One region of the Nocardia sp. NPDC006044 genome, then DNA from elsewhere that is predicted to be linked to it. Evidence: riboswitches for the same ligand, from Rfam matches in the RefSeq annotation. Region 1 holds a riboswitch; each other region holds the start of a gene.

Region 1 (7,037 bases):
GTGTCGTGATTCTCGACGACGCGTCGGGCGATGACACCTTCGCGGCCGCAGTCGAGGCGGCCGGTGGCGATCCGCGAATCACGTTGTTGCGCAATGACGCCGAGCCTCCGTCCGGTTGGACCGGCAAAGCCGCCGCGTGTGCGCGATTGGCCGAATCGGTGGTTGCGCCGGTCCTGGTCTTCGTGGACGCGGATGTGCGGCTGGCGCCCGGCGCGATCGCGGCCGCCGTCACCGAATTGCGGAAGCGCCGGGTCGCCTTGATATCTCCGTGGCCGCTGCAGCGGGCCGGGTCGCTCGCCGAGGCCTTGGTGCAGCCGTTGCTGGCTTGGTCGTGGGCGGCGACGCTACCGATCGCACTGGCCAATCGAAGCCTGCGACCGTCGACTTCCGTTGCCTGCGGCCAGTTTCTGGTGTTCGACACCGCCGCCTATCGCGCCGTCGGCGGACACGCGGCCGTCGCCGCCAGCGTCACCGAAGACCTCGACATCGCCCGGACACTGCGCCGCGCAGGGCATCCCACCGCACTGATCGCCGCGGGGCGGATGGCGAGCACTCGAATGTACGAGAGCACCGCCGAACTCGAGGCCGGCTACACCCGCTGGCTGTGGTCCGCCTACGGCGGCACGGTCGCGGGTGGCGCTGCCGTGGGAACGCTTGCCGCCCTGGCCTATTGGGTCCCGCCGGTGGCCGCCCTGGGTGGTCGCGGCGCTGTGCGCCGGGCGGGCGTGCTGGGCTATGCGGCAGCCGTCACCGGCAGGCTGCTGGCACGCTCGCTCGAAACCCGGCGGATCGGCTCCACCGATGTCCTTGCGGCCCTACCTCACCCACTCTCGGTCGCCGCATATTTACTGCTGTGGGCACGATCCCAGCGCGCTCGACAACGCGGCCTATTGCGTTGGAAGGGCCGCGTACTCGACTTCGACGGTAGGTAACCGGCGGCAGCAGACGATCGGTTCGGCTGGCCTTCGCCGCTCACCCGGCAGGCACGCCTCCGCATATCCTCCCACCAGGCACACTGCGCTGGAGAGACGGCGCGCCCAACGGATAACGCCGGCCTACGGAACCTCGGTGATTCCGACCGTCGGCAGGAAGAAGCAGGACTTGCCGCCGTTCTCGACCGTGCCGAAGACCGCCGCGAGCACGGTGCCCTGCCCGGTGTCGACCGGAACGGCGCGCACGCCGCCCATCGGGAGGGCCGCGAAGAAGAAGTCCTGGATCGCCCGTTCGGCGATGGGGCGCAGCGCGATCGGCACCTCGGCCGGGATCATCGCGCGCAGGATGGTGGACAGCGGGCCCATCGACGCGAGTCCGCCGCGGCCGCTGGTCACGTTCAGCCAGGCCACCTGCATGCCGGTGGTGTCCGGTCCGTCCTGGTTCAGGCCGTAGGGGACGAAGGTGAACATGGTCTGCCCGGCCTTGACGGCGGACAGGTCGAGGCCGGGGATGGTGACCGAGGTCTTGGGCCACGGACCCGGCACCGCGCCGGCCACGGCCGGGGCCAGGCCGAGGGAGTTGCCGTTGAGGCAGTACGCGGCCGCGGTCGGGTAGAGGAACGGTTGCATGCCGAACGCGCGCAGGCCGTCGATGGCGGCGTTGTAGACGCCGAACAGATCACCGGGTGCGACGGCGCCGGTCTGCCCGGAACGGTCGGTGACCACCGGCGGAACCGGGGCGGCGGGCGAATTCGGGGCCGCGCCCGCGGACGGGGCCGCGAGCGCCAGCGCGACCGAGCAGGTCGCGACAGCGGACAATACGGTCAGACGGCGCGCTACGGCCATGGAGACCTCTTCTCATCGTCGACGCAATCGAAGGTTGACGGTACTCCGGCTAACGCCCTGAACTGGCATTATTGCCTGCGGCAAGCTATCGGCGTGTCCCCAGGGCCGCACCGCCGACGCCCAGTTCGCGGGGTCCGTACCCCGCGGACGGCGGTAGGCCGTATGCTGCTTCCCGGCGGAGCCGCCCGAGTCCGTGAGCGCCCGCCCCGCGAAGTCGACCGACCCCGAACAGACTGCGCCAGCGCATATTCGGCTATCCGACCTACCCGGCAAACCGGGCTGCGGCAAGATCTACGCTCACGATGATTGCTTCCCTTGCCTAAGGGTTCTCCTGCTGGGCATGATAATTCGGCTCGACCCTGACATCGTCCGATGTCCGGAGCGGCGACAACCATCCAGAGCGACCGAGAGACCTGGCTCGTCGACGTCGCAGCAACCCCCCGGTTCACCGGGTGCGGGTGCTTCCGCCGGGACCGATGGAGGAGAACCGAAATGCGAATCGCCGCTGCCCGAGGCACCCGTTGGGGCCGCCGACACATCGACCAATGCAAGGTGACCTCCGCGAGCTGTCGGGTCTGACCCGCAGCCAGTTCGTTGCACCCGTCGCTGGCCGGGTGGTGTGACCGCGGCCCGATGTGGCGCGGTCTCGTTCGTTCTTCCGAAGGACTTCGACATGAGTGCATTTATTGCACCCGATGCCGTCGACAAGGCCGGTGGCCGATCCGAACCAGTGCTCGAGGCGGCGCCGGACGAATCCGCGGCGCCGACGACGGACTCCGCGCCGAAGGTGGCCAAGCAGTGGCACCCGTGGCGCTGGGTGATCAGCGCCGTCGCGCTCATCCTGCTGGCTCAGTTCGTGCACGGCCTGGTCACCAACCCCGGGTGGGACTGGCCGACGTTCGCGAAGTACATCACCGCGAAGTCGGTGCTGGCCTCGCTGAAGGTGACGCTGGAGCTCACCGCCTGGGGCACCGCGCTCGGCTTCCTGCTCGGCACCGCGCTGGCTATCGCGCGGCTGTCGAACAATCCGGTGCTGCGGGTGATCTCGTGGTGCTACATCTGGGCGTTCCGCTCGATTCCGCTCATCGTGCAGCTGCTGTTCTGGTTCAACATCGCCTACCTGTACAACACGCTCTCGGTCGGAATCCCGTTCGGCCCCTCGTTTTTCACCTTCGAGGTGAACGGCGTGATCAGCGGGTTCACCGCGGCGGTGATCGGGCTCGCGTTGCATCAGGCGGCGTATTCGGCCGAGATCATCCGCGCGGGCATCATCTCCGTCGACGCCGGTCAGCTCGAAGCGGCTGCCGCGCTGGGCATTCCGAAGGTGCGCCAATTCCGCTCGATCGTGGTCCCGCAGGCCATGCGCTCGATCCTGCCCAACGCGACCAACGAGGTGATCAGCCTGTTCAAGGGCACCTCGATCGTGTCGGTGATGGCCATTGCCGAGCTGTTCTACCAGGTTCAGGTGATCTACGGCCGCAACGGCCGGGTGGTGCCGCTGCTGCTGGTCGCCACCGCCTGGTACATCGTGCTCACCACCGTTCTCTCGGTGGCGCAGTACTACATCGAGCGCCACTACGCCAAGGGCACCCAGCGCACGCCACCGCCGTCGCCCGCCCAGCGGGCCTGGCAGAAGCTGCGCGAGATCGCCGATTCCGGTTCCACCGCACCGCGAGGAGCGACCCGATGAGCACCGCACTCGCCGTCGAGGTCCGCGGCGTCCGCAAATCCTATGGCGCACACGAGGTCCTGCGCGGCGTCGACCTGACCGTGCGCTCCGGCGAGGTGGTCACGGTGATCGGCCCGTCCGGTTCGGGCAAGTCCACGCTGCTGCGGGTGGTCAACCACCTGGAGTCGCTGGACGCCGGCACCGTGCACATCGACGGTGAACTGATCGGATATCGGCTGCGCCGCAACACGTTGCACGCGCTGCCCGACCGCGAGGTGCGCAAGCAGCGCTCCCACATCGGGTTCGTCTTCCAGCAGTTCAACCTGTTCCCGCATCTGACCGTACTCGACAACGTCACCATCGCACCGCTTTCCGCGCAGCGCCGCGACCGCAAGGAGATCGAGGCCGAGGCGCGCGTGCTGCTGAACCGGGTCGGCATCGGCGAGCTGGCCGACGCCTACCCGCGCAGGCTCTCCGGCGGGCAGCAGCAACGAGTGGCGATCGCCCGGGCACTTGCCCTGCGCCCCAGGGTGATCCTGTTCGACGAGCCGACCTCCGCGCTGGACCCCGAACTCGTCGGCGAGGTCCTGGATGTGATCCGCGATCTCGCGCACGGCGGCACCGCGCTGGTGATCGTCACCCACGAGATCGGCTTCGCCCGCGAAATCGCCGACACCGTGGTGTTTCTCGACGCCGGCGCGATCGTCGAGCAGGGTCCGCCCGAGGCCGTCCTCGACCATCCCGAACACCCGCGCACCCGCGCCTTCCTTTCCCGAGTCCGTTGATGAACAGGTATCCGATGAAGCTCTCCGCCCTGGCCACCGCCGCCGCGACCGCGGTCGTACTGCTGGCCACCGGCTGCACCGATCCCGAAGCGGAGTCCGCGGCCCAGCCCGCCGGTGCGATCACCTTCGACCTCTCCGCCGCCCAGACCGGCCGGGTGCGCGCCGCCAAGGTGGACAGCATCGCCGCCGAAGTGCCGCAAGCCATCCGCGATCGCGGCACCCTCGTGGTGACCGGCGCGTCCGGCACCGCACCGCCGCTGCGTTTCTACGCCAACGACGACAAGACCGTGGTCGGCTCGGAGGTCGATTTCGCCTCCCTGGTCGCCGACATTCTCGGTCTGAAACTCGATGCGCAGGTGGCGGATTGGTCGCAGAACTTCGTGCGCATCGATTCCGGTGAGGTAGACGCGTTCATCTCCAACGTGACGGTCACCGAGGAGCGCAAGGAGAAGTACGACTTCGCCACCTATCGCAACGACACCGTCGCGCTCGAGGTGCCCAAGCAGAGCACGCTCGAGTACAAGGACCGGAAAAGCCTGGCGGGCAAGCGGATCGGCGTCGGCACCGGCACCAACCAGGAGCAGTTGCTGGTGAAGTGGAACGAGCAGAACACCGCGGAGAAGCTGCCGCCGATCGACATCGCCTACTTCGACAAGACCAGCGACTACTACCTCGCGCTGGCCTCGCAACGGCTCGACGCCTACATCGGCCCGAACCCGACCGCGATCTACCACTCCGCCACCGCGAACCAGACCAAGATCCTGGCCACCTTCTCCGGCGCGGGCGACGCGCTGCAAGGCGAGATCGCGGTGCTCACCAAGAAGAACAACGGGCTGGTCACCGCGGTCCAGCACGCGCTCAACTACGCCATCGAACACGGCACCTACCAGCAGGTGATCGATCGGTGGGGCCTGAAGACCGAGCAGGTCACCCAGTCGCGGATCAATCCGCCCGGCCTACCGAAGCAGCGGTGAGACATGAAATTCCTACTCTTCACCCTCGTCACCCGGGTGCCGGATCCGACCACCGGCCGGCTGCCCGGCACCAGGGAGCGCCTGCGCAACGTCGTCGAACAGGCAAGGCTCGCCGAGGATCTGGGTTACGACGGCTTCGCCGTCGGTGAGCGGCACGAGGATCCGTTCCTGTCCGCCGCTCCCCCGGTGATCCTCAGCCACATCGCCGCCGTCACCTCCCGCATCACGCTGTTCACCGCGGTCACCACGCTGAGCCTGCTCGATCCGGTGCGCGCCTTCGAGGACTACTCGACGCTGGACAACCTGTCCGGCGGGCGCCTGGAGCTGATCATCGGCAAGGGCAACGGGGCCGCGCAGGCCGAGCTGTTCCACGTCACCACTGACGACCAGTGGGACCGCAATCGTGAAGGCTACGACCTGTTCCGGGCGCTGTGGGACAGCGACAGCGTCACCTGGTCGGGCCGGTTCCGGCCGGAGTTGACCAACGCCAAGGCGCTGCCGCGGCCGTGGCAGCCGAAGATCCGGATCTGGCACGGCAGCGCGACCAGCCGGGATTCGGTCGAACTGGCCGCGCGCCACGGTGATCCGCTGTTCTCGGCGAACGTCACCAACCCGATCGAGCCGTACGCCGAACTGGTCCGTCACTACCGGGAGCGCTGGGAGTTCTACGGGCACAACCCCGCCGACGCGCTGGTCGGCGCGGGCACGGCGGGCTTCCACGTCGCCCGCAGTTCCCAGCAGGCATTGCAGACCTACCGCCCGATCTTCGAGGCGCGACTCGCGTTGGCGCGCAAGCTCGGCCTGCCGGTGGTGTTCGAGTCCCTGGACGACTTCGTCACGCGCAGTTCGGCTCTGGTCGGCAGCCCGGAGCAGGTGATCGACAAGGTCGGCAGGCAGCACGAGCAGTTCGGCCACGAGGTGATCCATCTGTCCGCCGAGCGCGACGGCCGCCCCGAGATCGACTACCTGGACAGCCTGGCGCTGTTCCAGACCGAGGTGGCGCCGGAGCTGCGCCGCCGAATTCCCAGCCGCCCCTTGGCCACCGGCGCCGATGCCGCCGAGCTCGACCCGCGCGACGAACCCGTCCGCGCCGAAACTTCTGGAGTTACCTCGTGATTCGCACCCGCCATCGAATCGTCGCGCTGGCCGGCGCCCTCGCGGCGGCCACCGCCGTGACCGCCTGCGGCACCGATTCGGCCGCACCCGGCGGCGATGCCGGGCCGCCCAAGCCGGGCGGCACCCTGCGCTACGGCCTGTCCCAGGCTCCGACCTGCTCGGATCCCGCGCAGTCGGGCACCAACCAAACGCTCTACGTCACCCGGCAGATCGTCGATTCGCTGACCGACCAGGATCCGAAGACCGGCGAGTTGAAGCCGTGGCTCGCGCAGAGCTGGGAAGTCACTCCGGACGCGAAGGTGTTCACCTTCCACCTCACCGACGGCGTCACGTTCAGCGACGGCACCGCGTTCACCGCGGACTCGGTCCGGCAGACCTTCGATTCGGTGCTGAAGCTCGGCGCGGCCAAGGCGGCGCTCGCCGCCAGCTACCTGACCAACTACGTCGGCACCACCGCCGTGGACCGGTTGACCGCGCGGGTCGAGTTCAGCAAGCCCAACGCGCAGTTCCTGCAGGCGACTTCGACGACCCAGCTCGGGATCCAGGCCGAGGCCACCACCGCCAAGCCGGCCGAGCAGCGCTGCCTCGGCGACAATATCGCCAGCGGCCCGTTCACCTACGCGAGCTACCGCCAGGACGCGTCGGCGACGCTGGCCAAACGCGCGGGTTACCAGTGGGGTTCGGCGGTGTTCGCGCATCGCGGCGAGGCCTATCT
Region 2 (7,037 bases), on a different contig from region 1:
CTGGAATGACCCGCTGACCACGGCTCCGCCGCCGATGTCGAAGCGGGACATCCGCTTTCGATAATCGGCGATGGTGAACGGGCCGGGCAGGTAGCCCTCGTTCTCGAACCGCGGGAACCGCGGATCGAAGATGTGGAGATGGGCATCGAACACCTGTACAGAATGCCTCAGTGCGAGTCTTTCCGCTGTCGCGGAGGTAACAAACCCGGTCGGGCTAGACCTTGTGCGGCTCGCTGGCGCGCAGCATGTCCTCGCGCTCGACGACCTTCACCCGCTCGCGGCCCTCGGGCTCGCCGAGCGAGCGCTCGTGCGCGTCCAGGCGGTACCACCCCTGCCAGGTGGTGAACGGAATGCCCTTGCTCTCCAGGAACTCGGTGACCGCGTCCAGCTCCGGCCGCGTGGCCGGGGTGAAGTTCGCGCTGTCGTCGAGCAGGCAGGCCACGGTCTCGTTGGCGTCGCCCTTGGTGTGGCCGATGAGGCCGACCGGGCCGCGCTTGATCCAGCCGGTGACGTAGGTGGCCGGGACGTAACGGTCGGCGCCGTCGGCGTTCTCGTCGGCGATCACCCGGCCCGCCTCGTTGGGCACGGTGCCGGCCTGGTCGTCGAACGGCAGGTTGGTCAGGTTCTGCGACAGGTAGCCGACGGCGCGGTAGACCGCCTGCACGTCCCATTCCTTGAACGTGCCGGTGCCCTTGACGTTGCCGGTGCCGTCGAGCTGGGTGCGCTCGGTGCGCAGGCCGACGACCTTGCCGTCCTCGCCGAGGATCTCCGCGGGCGACTCGAAGAAGTGCAGGAACAGCTTGTGCGGGCGGTTGCCGACGTCGCGAATCGCCCACTGCTCGAGCGTGTTCGCGATCATGTCGACCTGCTTGGAGTGCCTGCGCGCGGCCTCGGAGCCCTCGTCGTAGTCGATGTCCTCCGGATCGACGATGACCTCGATGGTCGGCGAATGATCCAGCTCGCGCAGTTCCAGCGGGGTGAACTTGGCCTGCGCCGGGCCGCGGCGGCCGAACACGTGCACCTCGAGCGCCTTGTTGGCCTTGAGGCCGGCGTAGACGTTCGGCGGGATCTCGGTCGGCAGCAGCTCGTCGCCGGTCTTGGCCAGCACGCGGGCCACGTCGAGCGCGACGTTGCCGACGCCGAGCACGGCGACCTTCTCCGCGTCCAGCGGCCAGGTGCGCGGCACGTCCGGGTGACCGTCGTACCAGGAGACGAAGTCCGCGGCGCCGTAGGAGCCGTCCAGGCCGATGCCCGGGATGCCCAGCGCGCGGTCGGCATTGGCGCCGGTGGAGAAGATCACCGCGTCGTAGAAGGTGCGCAGGTCATCGAGGGTGATGTCGGTGCCGTAATCGATATTGCCGAGCAGGCGGACCTGCGGCTTGTCCAGCACCTTGTGCAGGGCGGTGATGATGCCCTTGATCCGCGGGTGGTCCGGCGCGACGCCGTAGCGGATCAGCCCGAACGGCGCGGGCATGCGCTCGAACAGGTCGATGCTCACCTCGGCATCCGACTTCATCAGGGCGTCGGCGGCATAGATTCCCGCGGGCCCGGCGCCGACGATGGCGATGCGGAGCGGGCGGTCAGCTGCACTCTGGTCGGTCATCTTTACGCGCACCCTTATGGTCGAGAACAAATTAACGGCGTCTTGCTTAGCCTAGGCTAAGTTACGCGCTGGCTGGTTGCACCTGACGGCGCGGACACTGCGGTTGTCGGCTCGTGGCCACCTCAGTCGCGGCTATGACAGCAGGCCGCAGTCTCGCGATTCTATCGGTGGCGGCCACGGCCGCCCTCGGCGGTGCGAGAACTGAATGGATGCCACCCTAGGCGTTCTGTCCGGGCTACCCGATCTCGCGGCGTCGACTCCCGCGCGGGACACCGGCCTTCGCCGGGTGTGGCGCCCCCGGTGGGGTCGAGCGTCGGATAGCCCTGCCGACCAGGGATCATCGTGGCATGAGCGATCAGGAGTCACCCGCCGAAGACGAGGTCATCACGGTCGATCAGACCGACAAGCGTTCCGTGGCACCGTTCGTCGCCGCGGCCGTCCTCGCGGTCATCGTGCTCGGCGCGATCATCATCGGCGGGGTCGTGTCGCCCGCTGAGAAAAATGTCACAGATTCCGACCGGATCGCCGCCGCGGTGCGCAACTTCGTCGACGGGTCCAACAACACCGACCTGGTGCCCCCACCTGGTGCGGGCTGCCCGGGCTTCGATCCGAAACGCTCCCCGCTCGCCGGGCGCTCCGGCGGCGGAAAGACCGTGGAATTCATCGAACTCGTCGATCCGCAGCGCGACGGCGACCGGGCGAAGGCCACGGTCACCACCAAGGTCGACGGCGACGAGCAGACTTCCACCTGGAATCTGACTCGCTCCGGCGACAAATGGCTGGTCTGTAATTGAGCATTCTCATACCGTGAGCAGCCATTTGACAGGGTGACCCTCGTCCAGGCAATCTCAGCGGAAGGTCATGAGAACCAGTGTCAAGCCCCGGCAATACTGGTCGGCAACCCTCCTCCGCGGTGGGGTGCTCCGGGTGACGACCTGGCCGCGCGTCAAACCCGAGCGCGGCAAGTGCGGATTCTAGGAGGGTCCAGATGAGTTATGCCGGTGACATCACCCCGCAGCAGGCTTGGGATCTGTTGCGCGACAATCCCGAAGCCGTCCTGGTCGACGTGCGCACCGAGGCCGAGTGGAAGTTCGTCGGCGTGCCCGACACCAGCTCGATCGAGCGCCCGACCGTACTGATCGAGTGGGTCGATTCGACCGGGTCGCGCAACGGCGAGTTCACCGAGCAGCTGGTCACGGCGCTCGACGGGCACAACCCGGAGGCGCCGGTGATCTTCCTCTGTCGCTCCGGCCAGCGCTCGATCGGCGCGGCGATCGCCTCGACCCAGGCCGGGTTCGGCACCTCGTACAACGTGCTCGAGGGCTTCGAGGGCCCGCTCGACGCGGACGGACATCGCGGCGGCGCCGGCTGGCGCGCCCTCGGCCTGCCCTGGCGGCAGTCATGAGTAGCTGCTGTTCGGTGGACGCGTTGTCGCGGAGCTCTGTCGTCGGGAGGCAGTCGTGATCACAGGTGGTGCGTTCGACAAGCCGCTGCCCGAGGGTGTCGGCGCGGCGACCCTCGGCGTGCGAGGGGGGTTGCGCCGCTCCGGTTTCGAGGAAACCTCGGAGGCGCTGTACCTGACCTCCGGTTTCGTCTACGAGAGCGCGGAGGCCGCCGAGGCCGCGTTCACCGGGGACGTGGAGCATTTCGTCTACTCCCGCTACGGCAACCCGACGGTCGCCATGTTCGAGGAGCGGATGCGGCTGCTCGACGGCGCCGAGGCGTGCTTCGCGACCGCGAGCGGAATGTCCGCGGTCTTCACCGCGCTGGGCGCGCTGCTCGGCGCCGGTGATCGACTTGTGGCCGCGCGCAGCCTGTTCGGGTCCTGCTTCGTGGTGTGCAACGAGATCCTGCCGCGCTGGGGCGTGGAGACCGTCTTCGTCGACGGCGAGGATCTGGATCAATGGGAGCAGGCGCTGTCGGTGCCCACCCAGGCCGTGTTCTTCGAGACGCCGGCCAACCCCATGCAGACCCTCGTCGACGTGCGCCGGGTCACCGAGCTCGCGCATGCCGCGGGCGCGAAGGTGGTGCTGGACAACGTCTTTGCCACCCCATTGCTGCAACGCGGTTTCGAGCTGGGCGCCGACGTGGTCGTCTATTCCGGCACCAAGCACATCGATGGCCAGGGCCGGGTGCTCGGCGGCGCGATCCTCGGCGCGAAGGATTACATCGACGGCCCGGTGAAAACGCTGATGCGCCATACCGGTCCGGCGCTGAGCCCGTTCAACGCGTGGACGCTGCTCAAGGGTTTGGAGACGATGCCGTTGCGCGTGCGGCATTCGACCGAGTCCGCGTTGCGCATAGCCCGCTTCCTGGAGACCAGCACCTCGGTCAGCTGGGTGAAATACCCGTTCCTGGAATCACATCCGCAACACGACCTGGCCACCGGCCAGATGAGCGCCGGCGGTACCGTGGTCACCTTCGAGCTGAACGCGCCTGCGCACGAGGCGAAGAAGCGCGCCTTCGAAGTGCTCAACCGCCTGCGCATCATCGATATCTCGAACAACCTCGGCGACGCCAAGTCGCTGATCACCCACCCCGCCACCACAACTCATCGCGCGATGGGCCCGGAAGGCCGAGCCACCATCGGCCTCTCCGACGGCGTGGTCCGCATCTCCGTCGGCCTCGAGGACGTCGAGGACCTTCTCGCCGACCTCGACCACGCCCTGAGCTAGCCACGAAAAAGGCTCCGCCCGTTCGTATCCGGAACGGGCGGAGCCTTTCTCGTGGGATCAGCCCAGTGCGCGCAGGCGCGGCGCGAGGTCGCGCTGGAACAGGTCGAGGAAGCGGCGCTGGTCGTGGCCGGGGGCGTGGAAGACCAGGTGGTTGAGGCCGGCGTCGAGGTAGGGCTTGATCAGGTCGACGGCCTGGTCGGGGTCGCTGGCGACGATCCAGCGCTTGGCGATCTGCTCGATCGGGAGGGCGTCGGCGGCGGCCTCCATCTCGATCGGGTCGGTGATGCTGTGCTTCTGTTCCGGGGTCAGGCTCAGCGGGGCCCAGAAGCGGGTGTTCTCCAGTGCCAGTTCGGGATCGGTGTCGTAGGAGATCTTGATCTCGATCATCCGGTCGATGTCGTCGACGGTGCGTCCGGCCTTGGCGGCGCCCTCGGCGACGGCGGGCATCAGCTTGTCGGTGTAGAGCTCCATGCCCTTGCCGGAGGTGCAGATGAAGCCGTCACCCGCGCGGCCCGCGTAGCGCGCGACCAGCGGTCCGCCGGCGGCGACATAGATCGGGATGCCGCCCTTGGGCACGTCGTAGATGGACGCGCCGACGGTGTTGTAGTACTCGCCCGCGAAGTCGACGCGGTCGCCGGTCCACAGCGCGCGCATCAGCTCGACCGACTCGCGCAGCCGGGCGAAGCGCTCCTTGAACTCCGGCCACTCGCCCTTGTAGCCGGTGGCGATCTCGTTCAGCGCCTCGCCGGAGCCGACGCCGAGCATGATCCGGTCGGGGTACAGACAACCCATGGTGGCGAAGGCCTGCGCGATCACCGCCGGGTTGTAGCGGAAGGTGGGGGTGAGCACCGAGGTGCCGAGCTGGATCCGCTTCGTCCGCTCGCCGACCGCGGCCATCCAGGCCAGGGAGAACGGCGCGTGCCCGCCCTTGTGCCGCCACGGCTGGAAGTGATCGCTGACCGTTGCGCTGTCGAGGCCGTGTTCCTCGGCCAGCACCGCGATCTCCACCAGTTCGCGCGGGCCGAACTGTTCCGCCGACGCCTTGTATCCGAGCTTGAGCTCACCCATGTGCGCCACTCCTGTCGCTTCGCTGCACACCTGTGCGGGCATTCCCGCACACCGTTGGTCGGCCGCAGACGCGCTGCGGTCCTGCTTGGCTTCAACCGGTGCGGGACGGCTGGCGTTCCCGCACCTCGGCCATTTCAGCACTGTCCGGCGCATTCCGCACATACGTCATACGGCCGTCTTCGACCATAGTCAGCTGTAGTCCCAGGTCTGCGCAGGGTCGCGCCGCGCCCGGCTTACCCGCGGAACTGTGCCTGATAGGCATACCCTCCGCATTCACTCCGAACATGCGCGGTCCGAGGACGGACTCCGTCCGGCAGTGTCCCTAGTGGGACAATTGTCTGGTGACTGATGAACCGATCCTGTCCTATCTGACCGATATGGACGGTGTCCTGGTGCACGAGGACCAACTGGTGCCCGGCGCCGACGAGTTCCTCGCCGAGCTGCGCGCCAACGAGACCCCGTTCCTGGTGCTGACCAACAACTCCATCCGCACCCCGCGCGACCTGCAGGCCCGGCTGCGCCACACCGGACTCGACATCCCGGAGGAGGCGATCTGGACCTCCGCCCTGGCCACCGCCACCTTCCTGGACGAGCAGCGCCCGAACGGAACCGCCTACGTGGTCGGCGAATCCGGCCTCACCACGGCGCTGCACGAGATCGGCTACGTACTCACCGACAGCAACCCCGACTACGTGGTGCTCGGCGAGACGCGCAACTACTCGTTCGAGGCGATCACCACCGCGATCCGCTTGATCGAGCGCGGCGCGAGCTTCATCGCGACCAACCCCGACCCGACCGGCCCGTCCCGCGACGGCTCGCTGCCCGCGACCGGTTCGGTGGCCGCGCTGATCACCCGCGCCACCGGCCGCGACCCGTACTACATCGGCAAGCCGAACCCGCTGATGATGCGCTCGGCGCTGCGCCGGATCGGCGCGCACTCGCAGTCGACGGTGATGATCGGCGACCGGATGGACACCGACGTCATCTCCGGCCTGGAGGCCGGCATGCGCACCATCCTGGTCACCACCGGCATCTCCACCCGCGCCTCGGTCGAGGCGTATCCGTACCGGCCGACGCTGGTGCTGGACTCCGTCGCCGATCTGGTCGGGCGCACCAAGGAGCCGTTCGCCGGCTGATCTACTTTTCCGTGGCGATCGCGTCCAGCGCGGTGGACAGCATGGCGAGCAGCTCCACCGCCGCCGCGAGCTGTTCGTAGCCGAGTTCGCAGGCCAGCCGCTCGGCCATGATGGCGTGCTGCGGATTGATCCGCCGCACGGCCGCGAGCCCCGCGTCGGTGACCGCGACCAGCTTGGCGCGCCGGTGCGCCGGGTTCGGCCGGTATTCGGCAAGGCCCTTGTCCACCAACAGGTCCGCGATGCGCTGCACGCTCTGCCTGGTGATGCCCATGTCCCTGGCGATGCCCGCCACCGGCAGCGGTTCGGTGAGCACCGCGCCGAGCACCTGCCACCAGGCCGCGGTGAGTCCGGCCGGGGCGGCCAGTTCCTCAGCGATCGCGAGGAACTGCCCGTTCAGCCGGAACGATGTGATGGCGGCCGTCGCGAACAGCTCCTGTTCGTTCCTTGTCACGTGCACCTCCCGGCGATCCGGCCGGTCGACCGGATCGCCGCCCGATTCTTCCTCATCCGGCGTGCGCCACGGACCGTTGCTCCTCGTACTCGGCGAGCACCATC
Region 3 (7,037 bases), on a different contig from region 1:
GGTGACCATCGCGCCGCGGCGGTGCGGTGGCGCGAGTTCGGCGATATAGGTCGGCACGATCTGCGAGCAGGCACCGACGGCGAGGCCGAGGAAGAAGCGGCAGCCGGTCATCATCCAGGCGTCGACGGCGAGCGCGCAGGCCAGCACGCCCACGGCGAAGACGCAGGCGATGATGAAGATGGTCTTGCGGCGGCCAAGCGCCTTCGACAGCGAACCGCCGACCAGCGCGCCGATCACCGCGCCGGCCAGGATCGCGGCGGTGAGGATCTCCTGGCGGGTGTGGTCGATGCCCCACTGCGCGGACATCTTGGGCAGTGCGCCGGAGATGATGCCGGTGTCGTAGCCGTAGAGCATGCCGCCGAGCGCCGCGAACAGCGCCACGATGACGACATTGCGGTCGGCGCTCTGGTTTTCGTCGGCCGTCGGTTTTTCCGGGGCCGAGACGACCAGCTCGTACCCATCGAGGTTGCGACGGCGCAGCCGCGGAATGAAACTCCGGCGCCTGGTGATCGTCGTATTCTCGGTGGGCATGCGCTCCAGTGGATAGTGCCGGAACGCGCTGCGCAAACTTAACGGTCTCGTTTGTGAACAGAATTACTTTCACGTTTGACCGGATGCGTAATTTATCGGATTTATGAGCTTTATCTGATGTGGTGGGGAAGCCATTGCGGTGCGGCGGTTCTCGCGGCAAACGAGAACCGCCGCACTCCGGTGAGCTACGTTGTCCCCGCCTCGACGGGGACCGGCGGATCGGCCACTGACCGGCCGCCGGACGCTTTTTCGCCGCGTCCGCCGGTCAAAACGACCACGACGATCGCGGCCACCAGACTGGTGATCGCGATGATCGAGGCCACCCGGCCGGTCGCGTCGCCGACGTCCTGCGCGCGCTCGAGGTCGATATGCCCGAATACGACGGTCGCCACGGCCGCCCCGATCGCGCCGCCCAGATTGTGGAACGTCCACGAGGCGCCGACCGCGAAGCCGGACCGCGACGGCGACACGGTCGAGATCGCCAGCACGGTCGCGGGACCGAGTACCAGGGCCCAGCCGCCACCGAACAGGACCAGCGCGACGAAGAGCACCGCCGGCAGGTCACCGAACGTCGACCAGGCCAGGCCGGCGCCCGCCAAGGCCAGTAACCCGAATCCCCACGGCAGCAACGACTGTGCGCCGAGCCGATCCACGAACCGGCCCGCGACCGGCGACGAGAGCGCGAGCGTCCCGCTGACGAGCAGCAGCACGAATCCGGCCTGCCGCACGTCGAAGGCCCGGCCCTGCGTCAGATACGTCGGAATCGCCAGCAGCGCAGCGGCATAGAACAAACCGAGCGAGAAATCCGACACGATCGCCGCGACGAACCGGCGATTGCCGAACAGCGCGGGGTCGATCAACGGATTCGCCGCCCGCCGCTCGGCGGCAATTCCGGCCGCCACGGCCGTGACCAGCACGATCGCGGCGATCAGCACCCACGGCGACAACCAGCCACGCAGGTCGCCCAGCACGAAGATGCCGACCGCCGATACCACGGCGAACGCGACCACGACCTGCCCGGCCCAATCGGTCCCGCCGCCGGGGTCAGGCGCCACCCGCGGGACCGCGACCGCGATCGCGATCAAGGCGGCGACACCGAGTGGAATATTGATCCAGAAGATCGACTGCCAGCCGAGGCTCGGCACCAGCAGGCCGCCGAGCACCGGACCGATGGCCAGCCCGAGCCCGTTCACCGAATACAACCAGCCGATCGCCTTCCCTCGATCACCCGGTGGGAAAAGCGATTCCACCAAGGTCGAGGTGCTCGTGTACAGCACGGCACAGGCCGCGCCCTGGACGAACCGCGCGACGAGCAGCACCCCGATCGACCACGACACCGCCGCACCCGCGGACGCGACCACGAACAGCCCGAGCCCGAACAGCAACACCTTTCGCCGGCCGAGCCGATCGGCCACCCGGCCGGCCGTCACCATGAACATCGACAACGCCATCAGGAAGACGCCGAGCGTCAGCTCCGTATTCGACGCTCCCGCACGCAGATCCGCGCCGATGGCGGGCAACGCGGTGGTGACGATGGTCAGGTCGACGCACCCGAGAAACGACGCCACCGCCAGTCCGGTGAACCCGATGGCCCGCCGCCGCGCGGGCAGCTCGGCGGTCACTGGCCGCCCTCCGCGGCAGTCAGCGCCGACTTGCGCTTCTTGAACCGCAGCGGCAGCCAGGCGACCCGGTCCGGATGCTCCGGCTCGACGAACAGCTCCCGCGTGCGTCCCATCGCGGCGGAGATCTTCTGCGGGTAGATCACATAGTCGAAACCCTCGTGCGCCCACAGCGGTATGATGATCGGGCATTCCTCCAAAAGATATGCGCGGCAAGACTTCCTGACCTGATCCTGATTGACTTCCGGTTCGCGCGAGAGCCGCCGCTCGATGAACCGGTCGATGGTGCTGTCGATGGCGTGCCGATACGGTTCGTCGGTCTCGTAGGCCTGCTCGATCGCGTCGTACAGATCGCCGTAGCGCGGATGGGAAAGTGCGAAGTCCCAGCGCAATATGTTTGTCGGGCAATTGATCTGGTCAATGTAACCGATATTGCGGGCGATCCACTGGTCGCCGGCGATGCGCGCCCGCGCATGCCGATCGATATCGGTTCCGCCGCTGAGGTTGTGGCGTTGCAGGGTGTCCGCGACCGCGATGGCGCAGCGGCCGAAGTTCGACCGGTTGATCAGATCACCCCCGTCTCTCGAGCGGGCTCCAGGTGTCGGTGGAGCCCGCGCTTGCCCGGGCCGCATCACGCGGCTCGGCCTGGTCTTGACCCGGGGCACCCCGCCGCGGTTGGAGGGTTGCCGGCCAGCTAGCCGGGGACTTGACGCTGGCACTCTTGACCTGACTCGAGCGTGCCGCACGCCAGAAGCGTTGTCACGCTTTTGAATCGTGCTGAGTTATGTACCCGGTCCGTCCGCGTGGCGGGTGAATTCAGCTGCCACGCAAGCCCAGTCCGCGCAGTTCCAGCGCCGCCAGTGCACGGACCGTGTCGTCGTCGCCGCGCCGCCACGCGGCCACCACATCCGTGTCGATCCGATTGAGTGTGCGCAGTGGTTGATTGGTGAGCGCGCGCAAGGCGAGCAGGTCTTGTCCGCCCCGCACGGTGCGCAGCGATACCGCCGCGGCGGCTCTTCGGATCCAGCGCAGCCGCAGGGGTAGCCAGACGAACAGGACGAGCCCGAGTGGGACGATCAGCAGGCCGATCGCGAGGGCCATGGCCAGATCGTTGGTGAGCGCCTGCTGATCGTGTCCGGCCTCGGCCATCGAGCGGGCGGCGCCCGCGGCCCGCTCGAACGGTGAGGTCAGGTCGTCGCCGACCACCGGAACCCGGCCCACCTTGCGGCCGACGTCACCGAGGCTGTCGGCGAGGCCGCCACCCGCGCCCTCCAGCTTCTGCCCGGGAACCGCGAGCTTCCGCACCAGGTCGTGCAGCCAGAGCGCGGCCCTGATCGAGCCGTACACCCACGCCGTCACCAGGAGGTCCGTCACCATTTGCCGGGCGGCGACGGGAGCCCGATCGGCGTAAATCTTCACGGATCCAGAATCCTCGGTCCGCTCAGTGAAAACAGGGCTTTCGCGTTCGATCGAGCGGGGGCGAAGCTGGACCAGCATCTGCCCGGCGCGGCCCGCGCCCGACGACGAAGGAGCTCGCCGATGGCCATCCGTTCGCTGGACGACGCGCTCGGTGCGGTGACCGAACTCGCGCCCATCGCGCGGCAGTACAGCCAGAAGGCCGAGGACGACCGTGATCTTCCGGCCGACGTGGTCGATGCCATCGCGGCCACGGGTCTGTGGGGCGTGTTCGCCCCGACCGGCGTCGGTGGCAGCGGTCTGATCGGGCTCGACGAGGCCTTCGAGATCGTGCGGGCGATCGCCTACGCGGACACGAGCACGGCATGGAGTCTGTTCATCTGTGCGACGGCGCCGGCCATCGTGGCGTCGAAACTGCCTGCCGCCGGTGTCGAAGCGGTCTTGGCCGAGGGGGTCGGGCCGATGTCGCTCGTCTTCGGCCCGAATGGCCGGAGCACGCCCACCGATGGCGGGTTCCGGGTCACCGGGCGGTGGCCGTTCGCCAGCGGAATCGGTTATGCCGGTTGGGTTATGGCGAACACCGTCGTGCTCGACGCGGACGGCGCGCCGAAGGCGGGCGCCGATGGGTCACCCGAACTCGTCTCGGTCGTCGTGCCCACCGAGGAGGTGAGCATCATCGACGACTGGCACGTGGCCGGCTTACGCGGCACGGGCTCGATGAGTTTCGCGCTCGACGACGTGTATGTGCCTGCGCGCCGGACCTTTCCGTTCTACGCGCCCGGCTCGCTCGCGGACGCGAAGTATCGGCTCCCGTTGTTCAGTCTGCTCGCGCCCGGGTTCGCCGGGGTCGCGATCGGCACCGCCGAACACGCGCTCGACGAGGTGCTCGCCGTGCTGCCGACGCGGGTCGGGCCGCCGAAATTCCAGCCCGCGTCCGAGGATCCGGTGATCCAGCGGACGGTCGGCCGGGCACAGGCCGCTATCCGGGCCGCGCGCGAGTCGACGCGAGCGGTGTTCGATACCTATGTCGACCGGCGGCTGCGCGGCGAGGACCTGAGCCGGCTCGCGGTGGCCGACCGTTGCGAGCTGCACCAGCAAGCGGTATGGGCCGCCGATACCTGCCGCGCCGCCGTCGACGACCTGTTCCGCATCGCCGGTGCGAGCTCGATCTACGAATCGAGCCCGATCCAGCGGCTCTGGCGCGATCTCACCGTGCTCACCCAGCATCTGTATCTGCGCGACACCCAACACGAGCACGCGGGCAGGCTCGCGCTCGGCCTGGACGTGGTGAACCCGACGATCTGAGCCGGGGCAGCACCTTTCAGAGCGTGCCCTGCCGCGCCGCCCGCCACAGATCGACCTCGCCGTCGTCGTCGAGCAGCGCGTCGATCTCGGCCAGCTCATCGGCGCTGAAGTCGCGGGTTTCCAGCGCCGCGACGTTCTGCTCGAGCTGGTCGGTGGTGGACGCGCCGATGACCAGCGAGGTCACCCGGTCGTCGCGCAGCGCCCAGGCCAGGGCCAGTTGCGCCAGTGTCTGTCCGCGCTTGTCCGCCAGTGCGTTCAGCTTGCGCAGGCGATCGATCATCTCGGGGGTGAGCAGCTCGTTCTGGAACGATTTGTCTTGGGCGGCACGCGATTCCGGCGGAATGCCGTCGAGGTACTTGGCTGTGAGCAGGCCCTGCGCGAGCGCGGTGAACCCGATGACACCGAAGCCTTCCTCGGCGGCGGCGTCGAGCAGGCCCTCGGTCTCGATCCAGCGGTTGAGCATCGAATAGGACGGCTGGTGGATGAGCAGCGGCGTACCGAGTTCGCGCAGCAGCTTCGCCATCGTGAGCGAATCCTGCGCGGTGTAGGACGAAATACCGACGTATAGCGCTTTCCCTTGGCGGACAGCGGTATTCAACGCGACGGCGGTTTCCTCCAGCGGAGTCGTCGGATCGAACCGGTGCGAGTAGAAGATGTCGACGTGGTCGAGTCCGAGCCGGCCGAGGGACTGATCGAGGGAGGCGAGCACATACTTGCGGGACCCGCCGCCCTGTCCATACGGACCGGGCCACATGTCCCATCCGGCCTTGGTGGAGATGACGAGTTCGTCGCGATACGCGGCGAGATCCTCGCGCAGGATGCGCCCGGCGTTGATCTCCGCCGAACCGTAGGGCGGGCCGTAGTTGTTCGCCAGGTCGAAGTGCGTGATGCCGAGATCGAAAGCGCGCAAAGCGATATCGCGCTGCACGAGGTAGGGGCGATCGTCGCCGAAGTTGTGCCAGAAGCCGAGCGAGAGCAGCGGCAGGTCGAGACCGGATCGGCCCGATCGGCGGTAACTCATGGCGCCGTCATACCTGGTCGGTTCCGGAACGTATGTCATGCGGACCTCCTCGTCCTCGCGAAATCGGTTGTACGGACAGTCAGTTCGGGCGGGGTGCGAGCAGGTCCTCGACGAGGGTGTCCACCAGGGCGCGGGGGATGGGTTCGCCGGTCAGGGCGCGATAGACGATCGGTCCGACGAGCGCGTCGAGCGCGGCGTCGGGGCTCAATCGGGGTGCTATCGCACCGGCGTCGATACCGCGCACGAGCAGCTCGCGTTCCGCGGCGCGGCGCGGCGCTAGGTAGCGCTCGTGAAAACTCTTGGCGGTACCGGGATCATGCTGGGCCTGGGCGATGAGCGCGAGCAGGACCTTGCCCGCGGGGTCGCGGGTGAGGAATCGCGCGAAGGCACGCAGATAGTCCCGGATGCTGTCCGCCGTCGGCGTTTCCGTCGGAACGGGCAGGTGCTTGCCGGTGTCCTCGATGATCGTGTCCAGCAGGATGTCGACCTTCGACGGCCACCAGCGGTAGATGGTCTGCTTGGCGACGCCGGCCCGGCGTGCGATGGCCTCGATGGTCAGCGCGCTGAAGCCTTGCTCTGCGAGCAGGTCGTCCGCGGCGTGCAGGACCGCAAGGCGGGCGGCCTCGTCGCGTCGAGGGCCGGAGCGCGGTCGCGGTGCCGGGGTGCTCGTGGCTGGCATGCGAAACACAATACCCACCGGCGACCGTTGTGAGTTAGTCTAGACGCAACGTCTAGTCTAGATTTTGTATCCGCAGTTAGAAGGAGTTTTCGTGTCCGATACGTCGAATCGCCAAGCCCTCGTGATCGGGGCCTCCCGTGGGCTCGGGCTCGTTCTCGCCACCGAGCTCGCCGGACGCGGTTGGCAGGTCATCGCCACCACGCGCCAGGGCGGCGGCGAGCTGCAGGCGACCGCGCAGGCCTCGAACGGGCGGTTGCGGGTGGAATCGCTGGAGATGACCAGCGAGGAGGAGCTGGCCGCGCTGCGTACCCGTCTGACCGGTACGCGACTCGACCTGCTCTTCGTCAACGCCGCCATCGATCGCGGTGACCTGCCGATCGGCGAGGTGCCGACCGAGATGTTCACCGAGGTGATGATCACCAACGCGCTGAGCCCGCTGCGCACCGTCGAGGCGCTGCGCGATCTC

Evidence for each region. Region 1 has a riboswitch for S-adenosylmethionine ahead of ACFYO1_RS25545 (amino acid ABC transporter permease). Riboswitches for the same ligand answer to the same signal wherever they lie in the genome.
Region 2: it holds a riboswitch for S-adenosylmethionine, as region 1 does, so the genes downstream of both, ACFYO1_RS22280 (rhodanese-like domain-containing protein) here and ACFYO1_RS25545 (amino acid ABC transporter permease) in region 1, are expected to answer to the same signal.
Region 3: it holds a riboswitch for S-adenosylmethionine, as region 1 does, so the genes downstream of both, ACFYO1_RS14705 (tRNA-dependent cyclodipeptide synthase) here and ACFYO1_RS25545 (amino acid ABC transporter permease) in region 1, are expected to answer to the same signal.

What each region holds. Positions count from the first base shown of each region.
Region 1 covers NZ_JBIAID010000003.1:188,839-195,875, forward strand. Annotated here, with positions in the region: gene ACFYO1_RS25535 (glycosyltransferase) at 1-932, shown strand, start outside; gene ACFYO1_RS25540 (hypothetical protein) at 1,056-1,778, opposite strand; SAM riboswitch class I at 2,167-2,261, shown strand; gene ACFYO1_RS25545 (amino acid ABC transporter permease) at 2,452-3,468, shown strand; gene ACFYO1_RS25550 (amino acid ABC transporter ATP-binding protein) at 3,465-4,232, shown strand; gene ACFYO1_RS25555 (ABC transporter substrate-binding protein) at 4,232-5,206, shown strand; gene ACFYO1_RS25560 (LLM class flavin-dependent oxidoreductase) at 5,210-6,322, shown strand; gene ACFYO1_RS25565 (ABC transporter substrate-binding protein) at 6,319-7,037, shown strand, end outside.
Region 2 covers NZ_JBIAID010000002.1:1,024,587-1,031,623, reverse strand. Annotated here, with positions in the region: gene ACFYO1_RS22295 (amidohydrolase family protein) at 1-153, opposite strand, end outside; gene ACFYO1_RS22290 (FAD-dependent oxidoreductase) at 215-1,603, opposite strand; gene ACFYO1_RS22285 (hypothetical protein) at 1,951-2,397, shown strand; SAM riboswitch class IV at 2,461-2,577, shown strand; gene ACFYO1_RS22280 (rhodanese-like domain-containing protein) at 2,592-3,008, shown strand; gene ACFYO1_RS22275 (O-succinylhomoserine sulfhydrylase) at 3,064-4,278, shown strand; gene fgd (glucose-6-phosphate dehydrogenase (coenzyme-F420)) at 4,336-5,346, opposite strand; gene ACFYO1_RS22265 (HAD-IIA family hydrolase) at 5,724-6,482, shown strand; gene ACFYO1_RS22260 (MarR family winged helix-turn-helix transcriptional regulator) at 6,484-6,933, opposite strand; gene ACFYO1_RS22255 (DJ-1/PfpI family protein) at 6,986-7,037, opposite strand, start outside.
Region 3 covers NZ_JBIAID010000001.1:3,239,553-3,246,589, forward strand. Annotated here, with positions in the region: gene ACFYO1_RS14695 (sugar porter family MFS transporter) at 1-531, opposite strand, end outside; gene ACFYO1_RS14700 (MFS transporter) at 717-2,153, opposite strand; gene ACFYO1_RS14705 (tRNA-dependent cyclodipeptide synthase) at 2,150-2,782, opposite strand; SAM riboswitch class IV at 2,759-2,877, opposite strand; gene ACFYO1_RS14710 (hypothetical protein) at 2,967-3,569, opposite strand; gene ACFYO1_RS14715 (acyl-CoA dehydrogenase family protein) at 3,690-4,871, shown strand; gene mgrA (L-glyceraldehyde 3-phosphate reductase) at 4,888-5,931, opposite strand; gene ACFYO1_RS14725 (TetR/AcrR family transcriptional regulator) at 5,972-6,571, opposite strand; gene ACFYO1_RS14730 (SDR family NAD(P)-dependent oxidoreductase) at 6,663-7,037, shown strand, end outside.